Regions from separate parts of the Desulfovermiculus halophilus DSM 18834 genome, predicted to be linked through region 2. Evidence: riboswitches for the same ligand, from Rfam matches in the RefSeq annotation. Region 2 holds a riboswitch; the other holds the start of a gene.

Region 1 (7,566 bases), on a different contig from region 2:
GTTGTTTCCACTCTGGTTCACGGGACATTCGAGCTCGGCGTTTCGGCAATCGTCGGCTCGGCCCTGTTCAATATCTTGATTATTCCCGCCTTGTCCGGCTTGCTGGGAAATGAGCAGCTGACCTCGAATCGAGACCTGGTGTACAAGGAAAGCCAGTTCTATATGATCGCCATAGCGGTCCTGCTGCTGACCTTCTCTTTTGCTGTCATCTATCACCCTGTTCCGTCTGCGGATGGTTTGCTCATGGGAGAGATGACCCGGGGGTTGGCCCTGCTCCCCTTGGGCCTGTACGCGGTGTATATTTTCATCCAATACCAGGACAGCATAGAATTTGTGTCTGAGGTGGACGGATCGTATGTCCGGCCGGAGGCCGAATGGCTCACATTGGGGCTGGCCCTGGGGTTGATCCTGGTCGGGGTCGAGGGCTTGGTCCGGGCGGCGGTGAATTTCGGCCGGATCCTGGATACCCCGGACTTTCTATGGGGTATAACCATCGTGGCTGCCGGAACATCCATCCCGGATGGCTTTGTTTCGGTCCGAGCGGCCCAAAACGGCCGCAGCCTGACCAGCACGGCCAATGTGCTGGGCAGCAATATCTTTGATCTCCTGTGCTGTATTCCCCTAGGGATCCTCATCGCCGGGACAGCAACCATAAATTTCTCCCTGACCGCTCCGCTCATGGCAGTCCTCACCCTGGCCACTCTGATCCTGTTCTTGATGATGCGCACCCATATGGTCCTCACCCGGCAGGAAGCGTTGGGCTTGCTCGGGTTCTATGCCCTTTTCGTCATCTGGGCCGCTCTGGAGAGCTTTCAGGCCATAGATGTGCTGGCCTACATCCCGCATCGATGAATGTATTCTCAGGCGTGAAAAGTCTTGACAGCCGGGAGGATTTGGCTCATGATTCGTTCCATGACTCAAAACAACTGTTTGGACCTTTTTCTTCCTCCTCGTGTTCAGGCCTGGGCTTGGCGGTTCTGGCCACAGGTAAAGTGCGGTCCAAACAGGGGTGGATTATAGACAGACACGGCATGCAGCCGAGATTTTGGGCCGCGAGCACTCCAGCTTGCGGCCTTTTTTGTGTCCACGAATGATATGAAACACGCACAAATCAACGGAGGGGCTATGAACAGACTGACGGCACTCGGGGGCTTTATCCTGCTTGCAGTCCTGAGCGGAACGGTGGAGGCCAAGGAGATTGTGCTCAATTACGCCAACTTCCCCCCGGCCCAGACCTTTCCCTGTGTGCAGATGGAGCGGTGGAAGGCCGAGGTCGAGGAGCGAACCAACGGCAAGGTCCAGATCAATACTTTTCCCGGCGGGACCCTGCTCGGGGCCAAGGCCATGTTTCGGGGAGTGGCCCAGGGCCAGGCGGATATCGGCTGTTCGAGCATGGCCTATCTGCCGGGGGTCTTTCCTCTGACCTCAGCCGTGGGGCTGCCGGTGGGTTTTACCTCAGCGGAAACAGCCAGCCTAGTATTGTGGGATGTGTACACCAAGTATGCGCCGGAGGAGTTTTCCGAAGTTAAGGTGCTGACCATGTTTACCTCTGCCCCCTCCAATCTGATGTCTAAGAAAAGAGTTGCGGCTTTGGAAGATTTCCAGGGCCTGGAAATCAGAGCTTCTGGGAGCTTGTCCCGGAGCCTGGAACTGTTGGGGGCCACTCCGGTGTCCATGCCCATGTCCGAGACGCCGGAAGCCCTGCAAAAGGGGGTTGTCCAGGGCCTGCTGTCTTCCCTGGAAGTCCTCAAGGATTTCAATTACGCCGCCTATTGTCCGTATCAGACGATTTTAAACCTTCAGGTCTATCCGTTTGCCGTGGTCATGAATAAAGATGTCTGGAACAGCCTGCCTGCGGATGTCCAGGAAGTGATGAATGATCTGGGACCGGAGCAGGCCGAATGGACCGGGGAGTATATGGACCGGCATGTTCAGGAGGCGCTGGCCTATGCACAACAAGAGCATTCCACACAGGTGGACAGGCTCCCGGACACGGATATGCGGGAGATGCAGGCCAAGGTAGCTCCGATTATCGAGGAATGGAAACAGGAAGCCGCGGACGCAGGTCTGCCCGCAGAGGAGATATACCAGGATATGCTGGCCTTGAAAGAAAGATATGCACAAGATGAGCAATAAAGGCCAAAACAACGACCTGGAATTAGCCCGCGTGCCTGTGTCTTGGCAGGCATGCGGGGTGATATGAAAGGAGAAGGGACGGTATGGATTGCACGCGGCAGAGGACACACCTGTTGCAGCTTCTGAACAGGATAAGCACCGGCGTCGGAGCTGGTGTCCTGTTTTGCATGGTTGCTCTGGGCAGCGCCAACATGGTTTTGCGCAGTCTGGGCCTGCCGGTGACCGGGACGTATGAACTGATGGGGCTGGGCGGGGCCATGATCGCCGCACTGGCTATGGGCGGGACTCAGGAGGCCAGGGGGCATATCCAGGTTAACTTCTTCGATCAGATGCTTCCTGGTCTCCTCCGCAGGGGATTGGATGCGGCTGCCTCCTTGGTGGCCGCCCTGTTTTTCAGTCTCCTTGCCTGGCGGATGTTTCTGCTCAGCCGGGACCTGAAAACGAGCGGCGAACTATCCGAGACCCTTCATCTTCCCTATTATCCAGCAGTCATCCTCGTGGGGCTGGGATTTCTTGGCCTGGTCCTGAACCTCCTTTTTCAGGCCTGGGCTTCTCTGAAGGGCAGGGGAGGAGAGGGATGAGCGCGACTGCTGTGGGTATCCTGGGGATCCTGATTCTGTTGGGAGCCATATTCTTTCTGCGCATACCAGTTGGCTTTGCCATGGCTATGGTCGGTTTTTTGGGCTTTTGGAAAGTGATTAATCTGCAGGCCGCCCTGGGCATGATCAGCGAGCAGACCTGGGAGGTGTTCTCGTCCTACGGGTTGACCGTGATCCCGCTGTTTATCCTCATGGGCCAGATCTGTTTTTATGCCGGGGTCAACCAGCGCATGTACCGTGCGGCACATGCCTGGCTGGGGCATGTCCGGGGCGGTCTGGCCATGGCTACGGTTTTGGCCTGTGCCGGGTTTGCGGCTATATGCGGATCGAACACGGCCACAGCCGCAACCATGAGCAGCGTGGCCCTGCCGGAAATGAAAAAATACGCCTACAGCCCCATGTTCAGTTCCGGGGTGGTGGCCAGCGGAGCTACCCTGGGCGTGCTCATTCCTCCCAGCGTGGTCCTGATCATTATCGGCCTGCAGACCGGACAGTCCATCGGGGTCCTGTTCTGGGCCAGCCTCGGTCCCGGCCTTGTCCTCAGCCTGCTGTTCCTTCTGGCCATTTGGGCAGTCTGCACCTGGAACCCGAGCCTGGGGCCGGGGTGTGAACATGCAAGCTGGACCCAGCGTCTGCGCTCTCTGGCCGGAGCTGTTGAGATGCTCCTTTTGTTCGCCCTGATCATGGTCGGTCTGATGGTCGGGTTTTTCACCCCGACCGAAGCCGGCGCGGCAGGCGCGGCCCTGGCCCTGATCATCAGCATGGCCGGGCGTCGACTGTCCTGGACCAATCTGTGGAAGGCCTTTGACGACACATTGCGCATTTCGTGCATGATCATGGTCATTATCCTTGGAGCGGTTATTTTCGGCCGCTTTTTGACCGTGACCAGGGTTCCATACGAGATTTCCGGTCTGGTGGCCTCCATGTCCATATCCCCGGTGATGGTCATGGCCTGCATCTTCTGCATCTACCTCCTGGGCGGGGCGATTATGGATGCGTTGGCCCTGCTTTTGATCACCATCCCCATCTTTTTCCCGGTGGCCCAGTCTTTGGGCTACGATCCGGCCTGGTTTGCAGTCTGGATTACCCTGGTGACCACTATGGGGGCGGTAACCCCGCCGGTGGGCATAAATACCTTTATCGTCGCCTCCATGGACCGGGAGGTGAGCCTGGCTATGGTGTACAAAGGGGTTGGGTTGTTGTTGCCGTGTTTTGTTGTCTGTGTTGTCCTGTTGCTGTTGTGGCCGGATCTGGCCCTGTGGCTGCCCAGAGTGCTGGGGGTGGGGCATTAGGCAATGCTGCGGGAAGCGCAGCAAACAGAATATAAGGAGATATCGTTGTCTGAATATCCAAACGTTCCAATAGTGGCTGTGGGCGGTGTGCTGATTCAGCATGATCGGATTTTGCTGGTTAAGCGGGGACAGGCCCCATCCCAAGGCTTGTGGACCATCCCAGGGGGACGAGTAGAGCTGGGTGAAGGCCTCCGGCAGGCCGTTGTCCGTGAAATGCGGGAGGAAACCAGCCTCCAGGTCCGGGTGGGGAAATTGCTCACCCACTTTGAGTATGTTGAGCCGGACCCGCAGGAACGGATACGTTTTCATTATCTGATTATGGATTTTCAGGTCTTTGTCGCCTCCGGTCGCTTGTGCCCTGGCGGTGATGCCCTGGAAGCCGCCTGGTTTGGTCTGCAAGATCTTGACGACTCGGTCATGGCCCAGGGGACCATGGAGATTGCCAGGTCTGTGCTTGAGAAATAGGTTTTAGATATTGTCCTTGACCTCTACGGTTCAAGGCCCTATCCTTTCATCGTTCCGATTGGGGTGTTCCGGCAGACGGCCGGGACTGAGAGCATACCCACAGAACCTGATACAGTTCATGCTGTCGTAGGGAATCGGATGAGTACTCCTCTCTTTGTCTGTATCTCATCTCTGGATTTGTTCTCGCCTTTGCCGTTCCGGAATCCCCATTAGCAGCCATAGGAATGCGCATCAGCTGAGCTGATTGCAGGACGTTTGTTGCCGTGCCGGCCATGGTCCGGTTGTGCCAGCGGCCGACGCGGTGCGGAGCAGATGGGGCGCTTATGCGCCCCCGAACCTGTTCTTCCTGTTCGCGCTCACCCATGCATTCCTGTGGGGCAGTCTGATTGGGTATGCAGATAAGAGCACCGTGCTTCTATCTGCATAGGGTTTCTCGGGAATGGTCGTGCATGGGAAAAAGGAGGAGAGCATGGGATTGGAAGAGGTCGTGATCACTGAAGCCATTATGGATTCCTATTATGAGAAGTTCCGGTCCTGCCTGCAGGTGGACATCGCAGTGGTCGGGGCGGGGCCGTCCGGTTTGACCGCGGCCTGGCATCTGTCCCGCCAAGGGTGGAACGTGGCTGTGTTTGAGCGCAAGCTCTCCATCGGCGGAGGCATGTGGGGGGGAGGAATGACCTGGAACACAATCGTGGTCCAGGAAGAGGGGAAAACCGTTCTGGAAGAGGCCGGAGTACCGCTGATCCTTTTCCGGGACGGCTACTACACGGCTGACGCTATTGCCGCAACAACCACCCTGGCTTCCAAGGCCTGTCTGAGCGGGGCAAAGGTCTTCAACTGCATCAGTGTGGAAGATGTGCTTATTCGAGAGGATGGAGGTCAGAAAAAGGTTACCGGCCTGGTCATTAATTCCAGTCCGGTGGAGATAGCCGGCCTGCATATCGATCCTGTGGTTATTGAGAGCAAGTATGTCATTGAAAGCACAGGTCATCCCCTGGAGGTTCTGCACACCCTGATCAGGAAAAACGATGTCCGGTTGTTCACCCCTTCCGGAGGTATTGAGGGCGAACAGTCCATGTGGGCCGAACGAGCGGAGCGGACAACAGTGGAGAACACAAGAGAGATATTTCCGGGGATGTATGTCAGCGGCATGGCCGCGAACGCTTCTTTTGGATCCTACCGGATGGGACCGATCTTCGGCGGGATGCTCTTGTCCGGACAAAAGGCGGCTCAGCTGATCGACGCCCGGCTGCGGGAGGAAATATAAAGGAGACCGGGATGTTACATAAAAATACAGTTCTAAGCCGCCTGTGGTCCGAACATGGACGGCAGATAGCTGAGGAGGAAGGCCTGGAGAGTGAGAGTATTCAGGCCGGGCTGGAGAACGGGAGCATGGTCCTCTTGGCCAACCCCGAACATGAAAACGTGCAGCCGGTCCTTATCGGTCAACCGGCGGCGGTCAAAGTGAACGCCAATATCGGGACCTCTCCGTTTATGAATGATCCCGACCTGGAAGTGAACAAAGCGGTCACTGCCTATCAGGCCGGGGCGCATACTGTCATGGATCTGTCCACCGGGGGGGATCTGGATGTCATTCGCCGGCGGATACTGCAGGCTACACCCATGCCGTTGGGTACAGTGCCCCTGTACAGTGTGGCCCAGAAATATATTGCGAACGGAGAAGATCCGGGCCGAATCCCGGCTGAGGACATGTTTGCCGAGATCGAACACCAGGCTGGGCAAGGGGTGGACTTTATGACCCTGCACTGCGGGGTGAGCGCCCAGGCCGCAGCCATGGCCAGGGAAGGGGACAGGAGCTTGGGCATCGTCTCCAGGGGCGGGTCCATTCTGGCCCGGTGGATGGAGGTCAACGACAGGGAGAATCCCTTGCTGGAAGACTATGACCGGCTTTTGGACATTTGTTTGGCACACAACGTGACCATCAGCCTGGGAGACGGTCTGCGCCCGGGGGCTGGCGCGGATGCCGGTGATCGGGCCCAGTGGGAGGAAGTCGTCATTCTGGCCGGGCTGGTCAAGAAAGCCAGGCAGGCCGGGGTGCAGGCAATGGTGGAGGGCCCGGGGCATGTGCCTCTGCACCTGGTCCAGTCCCAGATCCAGGCCATGAAGCGGCTCTGCGGCCAGGCCCCGCTGTATGTCCTCGGTCCTTTGCCCACAGACATCGCCCCGGGCTATGATCATATTGCCGGGGCCATCGGCGGGGCCCTGGCCGCTACGGCCGGAGTTGACTTCCTGTGCTACCTGACCCCGGCCGAGCACCTGACCCTGCCCAATGAGCACGATGTATGGCAGGGGGTAAAGGCCTCCCTGGTCGCGGCCCATTGCGCCGAGGTCTCCCTGGGCCGCAGGCAGGCAGTGGAGAGAAACACTGCTATCTCCCGGGCCAGAAAGGATCTGGATTGGGAGAAAATCACGGAATTCAGTCTGGACCCGGACATGGTCCGCCGCCGCAGGGAGACCTTCGCCGCTAAAGAAGAGTGCGCCATGTGCGGCGATTTCTGTGCGGTAAAGCTCCTTCGCTGAAAAAGCTGCTCGGTTGGGCCAAAGGTGCAACCGAGCAGCTTTTGTATTTACTGCTCAAACATTCCGGTGTACTCGGCCTGGTCCAGGACGTTGCCTTCAATGGCCTTGTAGAACTGGTCCAGACTCGCATTTTTCGGCAGGTCAATGGATGCGGCGTTTAAGGCATACAGGGTAGCTACATAGGGATGCCCTCCGGTTCCGGCCGGCGGCTGAGGACCTCCGTAACCCGGCTTCCCGAAGGAATTTTGCAACTCCTGGCTGCCTTGGGGCATGTTCTGCCCTGAAGCCCCTTCGGGCAAAGAGGCGGTTTGGGCCGGGATGTTGATCACCAGCCAGTGGATCCAGTTGTTGGCCACCGGATGGGGATCGATGAGGGCCAAGGCCAGGGATTCGGCCTGGGCAGGCACGTCTTCCCAGGCATAGGGGATGGAGACGTTGTCCCCCCCGGCCCCGGGCATGACATGCTTGACTGGAATTGTGGCCTGATCCTGAAATGATGGGGAGTATAAACGCATAGCTGACCTCCTTGCTGT
Region 2 (7,566 bases):
TGCACATAGCGCACGGTCCTGGACTGATCCAGAACAAAGACCGCCCGGGCCAGCAGGCGCAGCTCCTTGATCAACACCCCGTAGTTTTGACCGAAAGAAGCCTCCCGGTGATCGGAGACAGTGAGGACCTGATCCACACCGGCCGCACCGCACCAGCGCTTTTGGGCAAAGGGCAGGTCCATGCTGACGGTGACGATCTTGATGTCCTGGCTTAAGTTGGCCGCTTCGGTGTTGAACCGCCTGGTCTCCATGTCACAGACATCTGTATCCAGAGAGGGCACAGAGGAAATGATCAGCACCTTGTGTTCAAGGTCCTGCAAGGTGAGAGGATTGAGGTCCGTATCCACCGTCCGGAAGTCCGGGGCCGGGCTCCCGGTGGTGATCTCCGGACCGACCAGGGTCAACGGGTTGCCTTTCATAGTGATCAGTCCTGTACGTTCCTGCATAGCGCCCTCCTGTGTTTGGGGTGAAACCTGTCATTCTACGCCGGCGCACCGGGCTGTCCCTTGAGATACTGCACAGCCTGTTCCAAGCCGTCCATGCTCAGCTCAAACATGGGAAAGACCTGGCGGATCATGCCGATGGTCCGGGTATAGGGCCACTGGGCCGCCATCTTGGGATTGAGCCACACCGAGTAGGGAAAGGACCGGGCCAGAAGCTGCAAACGGTCGATGCTCGGCTGTCCAGACGTTTCCTCCTGATGGATGGAGCCGTCCCTGGCCATGAGTTCATACGGGGCCATGCTCGCGTCTCCGACGATAATCAACCGGGTATGCGAGTCCCAGGTGACCATATCGTCCACCTTCACCCGGCGGTTGCGGCGGCGGGGATCGGCCCACAAAAAGTCGTAGATGGTATTGTGGAAATAGAGGATCTTCAGATCCTGAAACTGGGCTCTGGCGTGGGAAAACAGGGTGGTGACCACCTGCACGTAGGGGTCCATGGACCAGCCGCCGTTGTCGATAGCCAGAATAACCTTCAGCCTGTCCCGCAGGCTGCGGCGAAAGATCAGCTCTATCTCACCGGCCTTTTTGACCGTTTCCCTGATGGTCTCGTCCACGTCCAGGATGTCCTTGGGGCCTTCGGGCACCAGGCGGGTAAGCTTTTTCAGGGCCTCGCCGATCCGGGCCTGGGTCAATGGACCTTCCTGGGCATAGTCCCGATAGCGGCGATCCATGGCCACCTTGAGCGCGGACTGACTGCGGGAGGCGCCGCCCACCCGCATGCCTCCGGGGTGATGCCCGGAATGGCCGACAGGCGAGGTGCCTCCGGTTCCGATCCATTTGCTGCCCCCGTGATGCTCCCCGTCCTGATCCCGCAGGCGCTGGTAGAAGTAGTCCACCAGCTCCTGGGGGGACATGCCGGACAGCTCTGTTTCGTCCATACCCAGAGCCTGAGCCAGTTCGGCCGGATCGTGCAGCCAGTCCTGGAGCATCTGCTTGATCCAGTCCTCGAGCTCTTTGTTTTCAGGCTCCTCCAGGGTCTGGCCCTGAAAGTAGTGGGCAAAGACCCGGTCATAGAGATCAAAGTGCTTTTCGTTCTTCACCAGCAGGCATCTGGCCGCGGTGTAGAAATCGTCAAGATCGGCGATCAGCCCCCGGCGCAGGGCTGTCTGGAGGCGCAGGAATGCAGTGGGGGACACCGGGACCCCGTGCTGGCGCAGGAGGAAAAAAAAGGGAATGAACATATGGGCTACAGCCGTCCCAGATTGGCTTGGGCCCGCTCAAGATCCTGACTTTTCTTGAACAGGGTCCCCAGGTAGGGGAGGTTTCCTTTCTTCAGCTCCTTGGGGGTGACTTCCGGATCGTGCTGCACAGCCCGGATCCAATTGATCAGCTCTCTGGTGGCCGGTTTTTTCTCAATCCCCGGCAGATCGCGAAGGGCATAGAAGGCCCGAACGCACTGCTGCATCACCTCGTTGGCCAGGTCGGGAAAATGCGTGCGCACTATGTCCTGCATCATATCCGGGTCGGGAAAAGCGATATGGTGAAAGTTGCATCGGCCTAGGAAGGGCTCGGACAGGTCCTTCTTGGCGTTGGAGGTGATGATGATCACCGGCCGGTGCTTGGCCCGGATGGTCTTGTCGATCTCTATGATGTCAAACTCCATCTGATCCAGGATATCCAGCATGTCGTCCTGGAAATCGGAATCAGCCTTGTCGATCTCATCAATGAGCAGGACCACTCTCTGATCGGACATGAAGGCCTGTCCGATTTTGCCCATGGAGATGTACTCCTCGATGTTGCTCACATCCCGGCTGGAGTCCCCGAAACGGCTGTCGTTGAGCCGGGTCAGGGTATCGTACTGATACAGGGTGTCCACCAGCTTGAGTGTGGACTTCACATTCAGAACAATCAGCGGCATATCCAGGGCCTCGGCCACGGCGTGGGCCAGCATGGTCTTGCCGGTCCCGGGTTCGCCCTTGAGGAGTAAGGGCATTTCCAAGGCCATGGAAATATTGACTATCTTGGCCAGCTCCCGGTCCAGTACATAGCTTGAGCTTTGGTGACAGGTGGTTTGCAGGTCATCGTTTGCGAGCATAGGTTCTCCTTCAATCTCCAATTACGCGTGTTCGAGGTGTGATGTAAGGATGTAGCACAGGCGGCAGCTCAAATAAAGCAGGTCCGGACCATCCCTCCGGCCTCAGGTGCAGCGTCTTTGATGAGCATGGTGCGCTCCCTTATTCGGGGTGTTGTGTTGCACCCTTATTTGCTTTACAATTTCCTCCCTGGCTACGAGGGAACATGACATCTCACCAATACACTGAACACATGAGGAGAGCGAGGCATGAGCCAAGAGACCCTGAAGGAACTGCAAACAGGAATCACCAAGCTGGCCAGGACGAATAAGGATATGGTCCGGGCCATGATGAACCTCTCGGAAACCGCGGCCCGGGAGGGGGCACTGCCCCGGAAGATGAAAAAGCTCATCTTCGTCGCCCTGGCTGTCCAGCAGCGGTGCAGCTACTGCATCTCGCATCACGTCCATGACGCTCTGGAATCCGGGGCCACGGCCGAGGAGATCTATGAAGCCGCCGAGGTCGCCGTCGCCATGGGCGGGGGGCCGAGCCTGGCCTACACCGCCACCCTGGTCCGGGAAGCTGTGGAATCCTTTGCTCAGAACGGGTGAAGCCCATGCATGCACAGCACAATCACTGTCCATTTCTTCTCCACCCGGCACTCACTTGGCGTATGAATGATCAAGGTATGCTTGAAATTTTGGCCTGCAAGTGAGTGCCGGGACGCGCTCCTGCTGCCGGATCATCCGTTCCCGGCAGTCAGCATGATTCCTCGAACCTTCTGATCCACTTCCCGCAGGTCGCGCTCGTCCGGCCGGCCCCGGATGTCCCCCAGGCGGCCCTGTTCAGACATCTGGCGCATATTCTCCGGGTGGTATTCGCCCACAAAGTACCATTCGTCCAGGATCATAAACCCGAGATGGTCGAAGAGCTGCCCCATGTACTTCACCGCCGGGACGGCTTCACGTATGCCGGTGTGCACACCGCCGTAGGTGCAGTAGACAACAGCCTTTTTCTCCACCCGCTTGGGGGAGGCTGGTTTGATCTCCCCGGCCTGAGCATAGCCCTTGCGCAGCTTGGTGAACAGGTCCTGCATCGGCTTGCCCGGAAGCCAGGCATACACCCCGGATCCGGCAAAGACGAAATCGTAGTCCAGGATATCGATATCAGCGTCGGCCGTGGCTTTGACTGTATCTACCGTGTGCCCCAGCTGGGTGAGGGTGGAGGCGATTTGTTCCGCGACCTTGGTTGTGTTGCTGGTGGCGGTGTAATAAAGATTGAGAATCCGCATACTGCTGACCTCCATTGATGTGTTTTTTGAGTTCTGTCCATGAAACATAGGACCCACACTGCGTCTGTCAACCATACCGCCCGCAGAAGTCCTCGCCGCCATGAGGTTTACAAACCGGGGATCTGCAATTAGGCTTGTGCGCAAAACGACACGTTCCGGGGTGGCGGAAACGCCTGAGATGATACCCGTTGAACCTGATCCGGGTCGTTCCGGCGCAGGGAGATACGATCACCGTCAGTGCACCATGTCAGGCCGCTTCCCTCTGGAAGCGGCTTTTTTCATGCCCCCTGCTTTGGGTTCAGGAAGCCCTGCGGACACAATGCATCCGGGAGAGCCTATGCCCAGTCTTGCTGATGTCGGAGAGTTCGGATTCATCCAGCGGATCAGCGGGCAATGTCTTGTCCGCTCGGACCGGGTGCATACGGCAATCGGCGACGATGCGGCCGCGTATTGGACTGACGGGAGCAAGCTGGCCTTGATGACCACGGATATGCTGGTGGAGGGGGTGCATTTCATCCGGACCGCGGCCAGCCCGTTTTCCCTGGGCTGGAAGTCCGTGGCCGTGAATATGAGCGATATCGCGGCCATGGGCGGGAGCGCGGGGGAAGCCTTTATCAGCCTGGCCATACCCAAGGACTGCTCCATGGACTATCTGGATGAGCTGTACCGGGGGATGCACGATATCTGCGTCCGTTTCGGGGTGAATATTCTGGGGGGAGACACCACCAGCTCCACCCAGGGGCTGGTCATCAATGTGGCTCTGACCGGGGAGGTGGCCGAAGAGGAGATCCTCTGCCGGGACCGGGCCCAACCCGGGGATTTGATCTGCTGCACCGGCCCCCTGGGAGACAGCCGGGCCGGCCTGCACCTCATAACCAGCGGCCTCGAGCCCATTCCAGAGGAATTCGAACCCCTGTATCAGGCCCATATCGCCCCGTGGCCCTGCCTGGAAGAGGGCCGTTTCCTGGCTTCGTCCCGGGCCTTGGGGGCGGCTATCGATGTCAGCGATGGGGTGAGCTCTGATCTGCAGCATATCTGCACCGCCAGCGGGACCGGGGCAAGAGTATATGCCGCGGATATGCCCCTTTCCCAGGAGTTGACCTGGTTCTGCTCCCGGTTTGGGTTCGATCCCCTGGAGTGGGCCCTGGCCGGAGGCGAGGACTATGTCCTGTTGTTCACTGTCCGGCCTGAAAAGCTGGATGCGGTGCAAAGGGAGTACGCAGAGAGGTTTCGTCCATCCTTGGCCGTGATCGGCGAAATGACCGCAGGCGGGGAGCCGGAACTGGTGGATGCCTCGGGGAGGGTGCGTCCGATAACGAGCACAGGCTGGAATCATTTTCGCGGTGTCCGATGAAAGCCGCGTACATTGCGGCTTTCGTCCTCATTTCTACCTCATGGAGAGTGCCATGCCCACTGCCGAGAACAGTTTGCGCACCTACCGCCGGGTCCTGAGCGTTGCGGGATCGGACAGCGGGGGAGGGGCCGGGATCCAGGCGGACCTGAAGACCTTTTCCGCGTTGGACTGCTATGGAACAACCGCGGTCACCGCCCTCACGGCCCAGAACACACAGGGAGTCACGGGAATTCAGCAGGTGCCGGCCTCCTTTGTTCAGGCTCAGATGGACGCGGTCCTCAGTGATATAGGCACTGATGCGGTCAAGATCGGGATGCTCTTTTCAACTGACATTATCTGGACTGTGAGCCAGGTCCTGGCCCAGGCCAAAGCGCCCCGGGTTGTCCTCGATCCGGTTATGGTGGCCCAAAGCGGGGACAAGCTGCTGGAAGACCGGGCCATTGAGGTCATGTGCCGGGAGTTGATGCCTCTGGCTGATCTGATCACCCCCAATCTTCCAGAGGCCGAAGCCATTCTGGAGCGGAAGATCCCGGACTTTACGTCCATGCAGCGGGCGGTACGGGACCTGTGCGCTTTCGGCAGCAAAGCCGTGCTGCTCAAGGGCGGCCATCTCCAGGATTCGGCCAGCGTGGACCTTCTCTATCTCCGGGAGGGGGATCGATGCCTTCCTTTGCATGCCGAGCATGTGTCCACGATCAACAACCATGGGACCGGATGCACCCTGTCATCGGCTGTTGCCGCTTTTCTGGCCAGGGGGATGGAGATGGAAGAGGCGGTGGGCAAGGGCAAGGAGTACATCACCCGGGCCATCCAGGCCGGGGCAAGCTACAGGCTGGGCCGCGGACACGGGCCTGTGCATCACTTCTACGCCATCTGGGAGTGATCCGGCTCAGGACCGGCTCTTCGACCTAGTGAAAAATCACTCTTAATCTGTCGCTCCCTCTTCGTCCTCCCTTGAGGGCTGTGCATGGCACACACTTGACACCGTGGGGTTATAACATGCTGAAAAAATGAGGTGTCAGATTCACCATCCCAACCACCCCTGCCCCTCCTTGCAAAGGAGGGGAGTTAAGAAAATCGCGGCTGTCTGTACGTTTTCTATCCGCAAGTGTATGGATTATCGAAAACCGTAATCGCAGATTTAAGGCAAGATCAGACGGTTAAGGGTCCCCTCCCTGCACTCACTTGAAAAAGTGCATGACACATAGCTGATCACTGGTAAATCACAAGTGAGTGCAGGGGGATAAAGGGGTGGTTGAACGATGACAAATACCTTATCCCACGGTGTCAAGTGTGGGTAAAGCTCAGCCCTTGAGGGGGCTGGGGGGTGTTTCTTGCATTGCGACAGATGATGAATGACATGGTGCTAGATTCTGTACCCTGTTTTCCGCAGGCTGGGAGGGGATTGGAGAGGCGTTTTGCCGGGAGGGCAGGGAGTGTGTATGCTCCCTCTACCCTGAATCCCAGGGCAGAGGGCAGATCACGTGCGTCCTTATTCCCCGCCGCCTTCAGCCACGGTAAAGCCTTTGGCAAAGCCGCCGGTGCTGGCCGGTGTCCCGGCTATGCGGGCCAGGTAGGTTGATCCCAGGTCCTTGATGTGGTCGCCCACGTCGTCAAAGTAGTTCAAGTGCTCCTGCTCTTCGTCGATGATCTGCTCAAAGAGCTTGGCGGTAATGCTGTCCCCATTGTCCCGACAGACCTGAAGGAACTGGTTGTAGGCATCGATGGTGTCGTCCTCCAGCTTGGAATCGTGGGCAAAGATCTTGTCCACTTCCTGGCCTTGCTGGACCTTCTGGGAGGAAGAGGCCACCGGCTCTCCGCCCAGCTCCTTGATCCGCTCGGCGAACATCTCGGCATGGCGCATTTCGTCAATAGCCACCAGCTTGATGTTCTTGGCCAGTTCGCCGTAGTCCATGTCGTCCAGGCCGTAGTGCTGATTCATGTACTGATAAATGGCGTGCAGCTCCATTTCCCGGGCCTTGTTCAAGACCTCGATGACCTTGCCGCGCCGCTCTTCCCGTGATCCATCTGCCATGTGAACCTCCTGTGTGTTGGTCGTGATCGTCAGAGCTGCTTTCCGGCTCCAGGCCGGGAGCAGGATGTAACCTAAATAAGCATCATCAGGAAATGATAAGGACAATTTGCGGGTTGTCAACTGAGACCCAGGAGGTATCCAGGCCCCTGAAAAAATGCTGTCCAAATAGCACTGCAACGAAGCTTCGGCTTATTTCCCGTCATTCCCGCGCAAGCGGGAATCCAGGTGCTTCGTCCAGGAAATGAGCGACCAATGATAGAAGGGCGTTGCACTGGATTGTCACGTGTTTCGCGTGGTTGCAATGCATTTAATGCTCGGGGCCGGTCAATAGTCAAACGACGAAAACGGCCTGTGGGTCTTATCTTTCT

Evidence for each region. A riboswitch is a leader RNA that binds a small molecule or an ion and turns the genes downstream of it on or off. The one in region 2 is predicted to bind thiamine pyrophosphate.
Region 1: linked by a shared signal. The riboswitch ahead of N902_RS0104370 (sulfide-dependent adenosine diphosphate thiazole synthase) and the one ahead of thiL (thiamine-phosphate kinase) in region 2 are both predicted to bind thiamine pyrophosphate.

What each region holds. Positions count from the first base shown of each region.
Region 1 is NZ_JIAK01000007.1:152,416-159,981, forward strand. It holds gene N902_RS0104345 (sodium:calcium antiporter) at 1-852, shown strand, start outside; gene N902_RS0104350 (TRAP transporter substrate-binding protein) at 1,126-2,136, shown strand; gene N902_RS16360 (TRAP transporter small permease) at 2,220-2,717, shown strand; gene N902_RS0104360 (TRAP transporter large permease) at 2,714-4,027, shown strand; gene N902_RS16365 (NUDIX hydrolase) at 4,073-4,492, shown strand; TPP riboswitch at 4,542-4,642, shown strand; gene N902_RS0104370 (sulfide-dependent adenosine diphosphate thiazole synthase) at 4,962-5,759, shown strand; gene thiC (phosphomethylpyrimidine synthase ThiC) at 5,771-7,033, shown strand; gene N902_RS0104380 (YbhB/YbcL family Raf kinase inhibitor-like protein) at 7,081-7,548, opposite strand.
Region 2 is NZ_JIAK01000008.1:144,245-151,810, forward strand. It holds gene tpx (thiol peroxidase) at 1-446, opposite strand, end outside; gene N902_RS0105305 (vWA domain-containing protein) at 482-1,687, opposite strand; gene N902_RS0105310 (AAA family ATPase) at 1,693-2,541, opposite strand; gene N902_RS0105315 (carboxymuconolactone decarboxylase family protein) at 2,788-3,129, shown strand; gene N902_RS0105320 (flavodoxin family protein) at 3,261-3,809, opposite strand; TPP riboswitch at 3,956-4,048, shown strand; gene thiL (thiamine-phosphate kinase) at 4,147-5,163, shown strand; gene thiD (bifunctional hydroxymethylpyrimidine kinase/phosphomethylpyrimidine kinase) at 5,216-6,046, shown strand; gene N902_RS0105335 (bacterioferritin) at 6,656-7,198, opposite strand.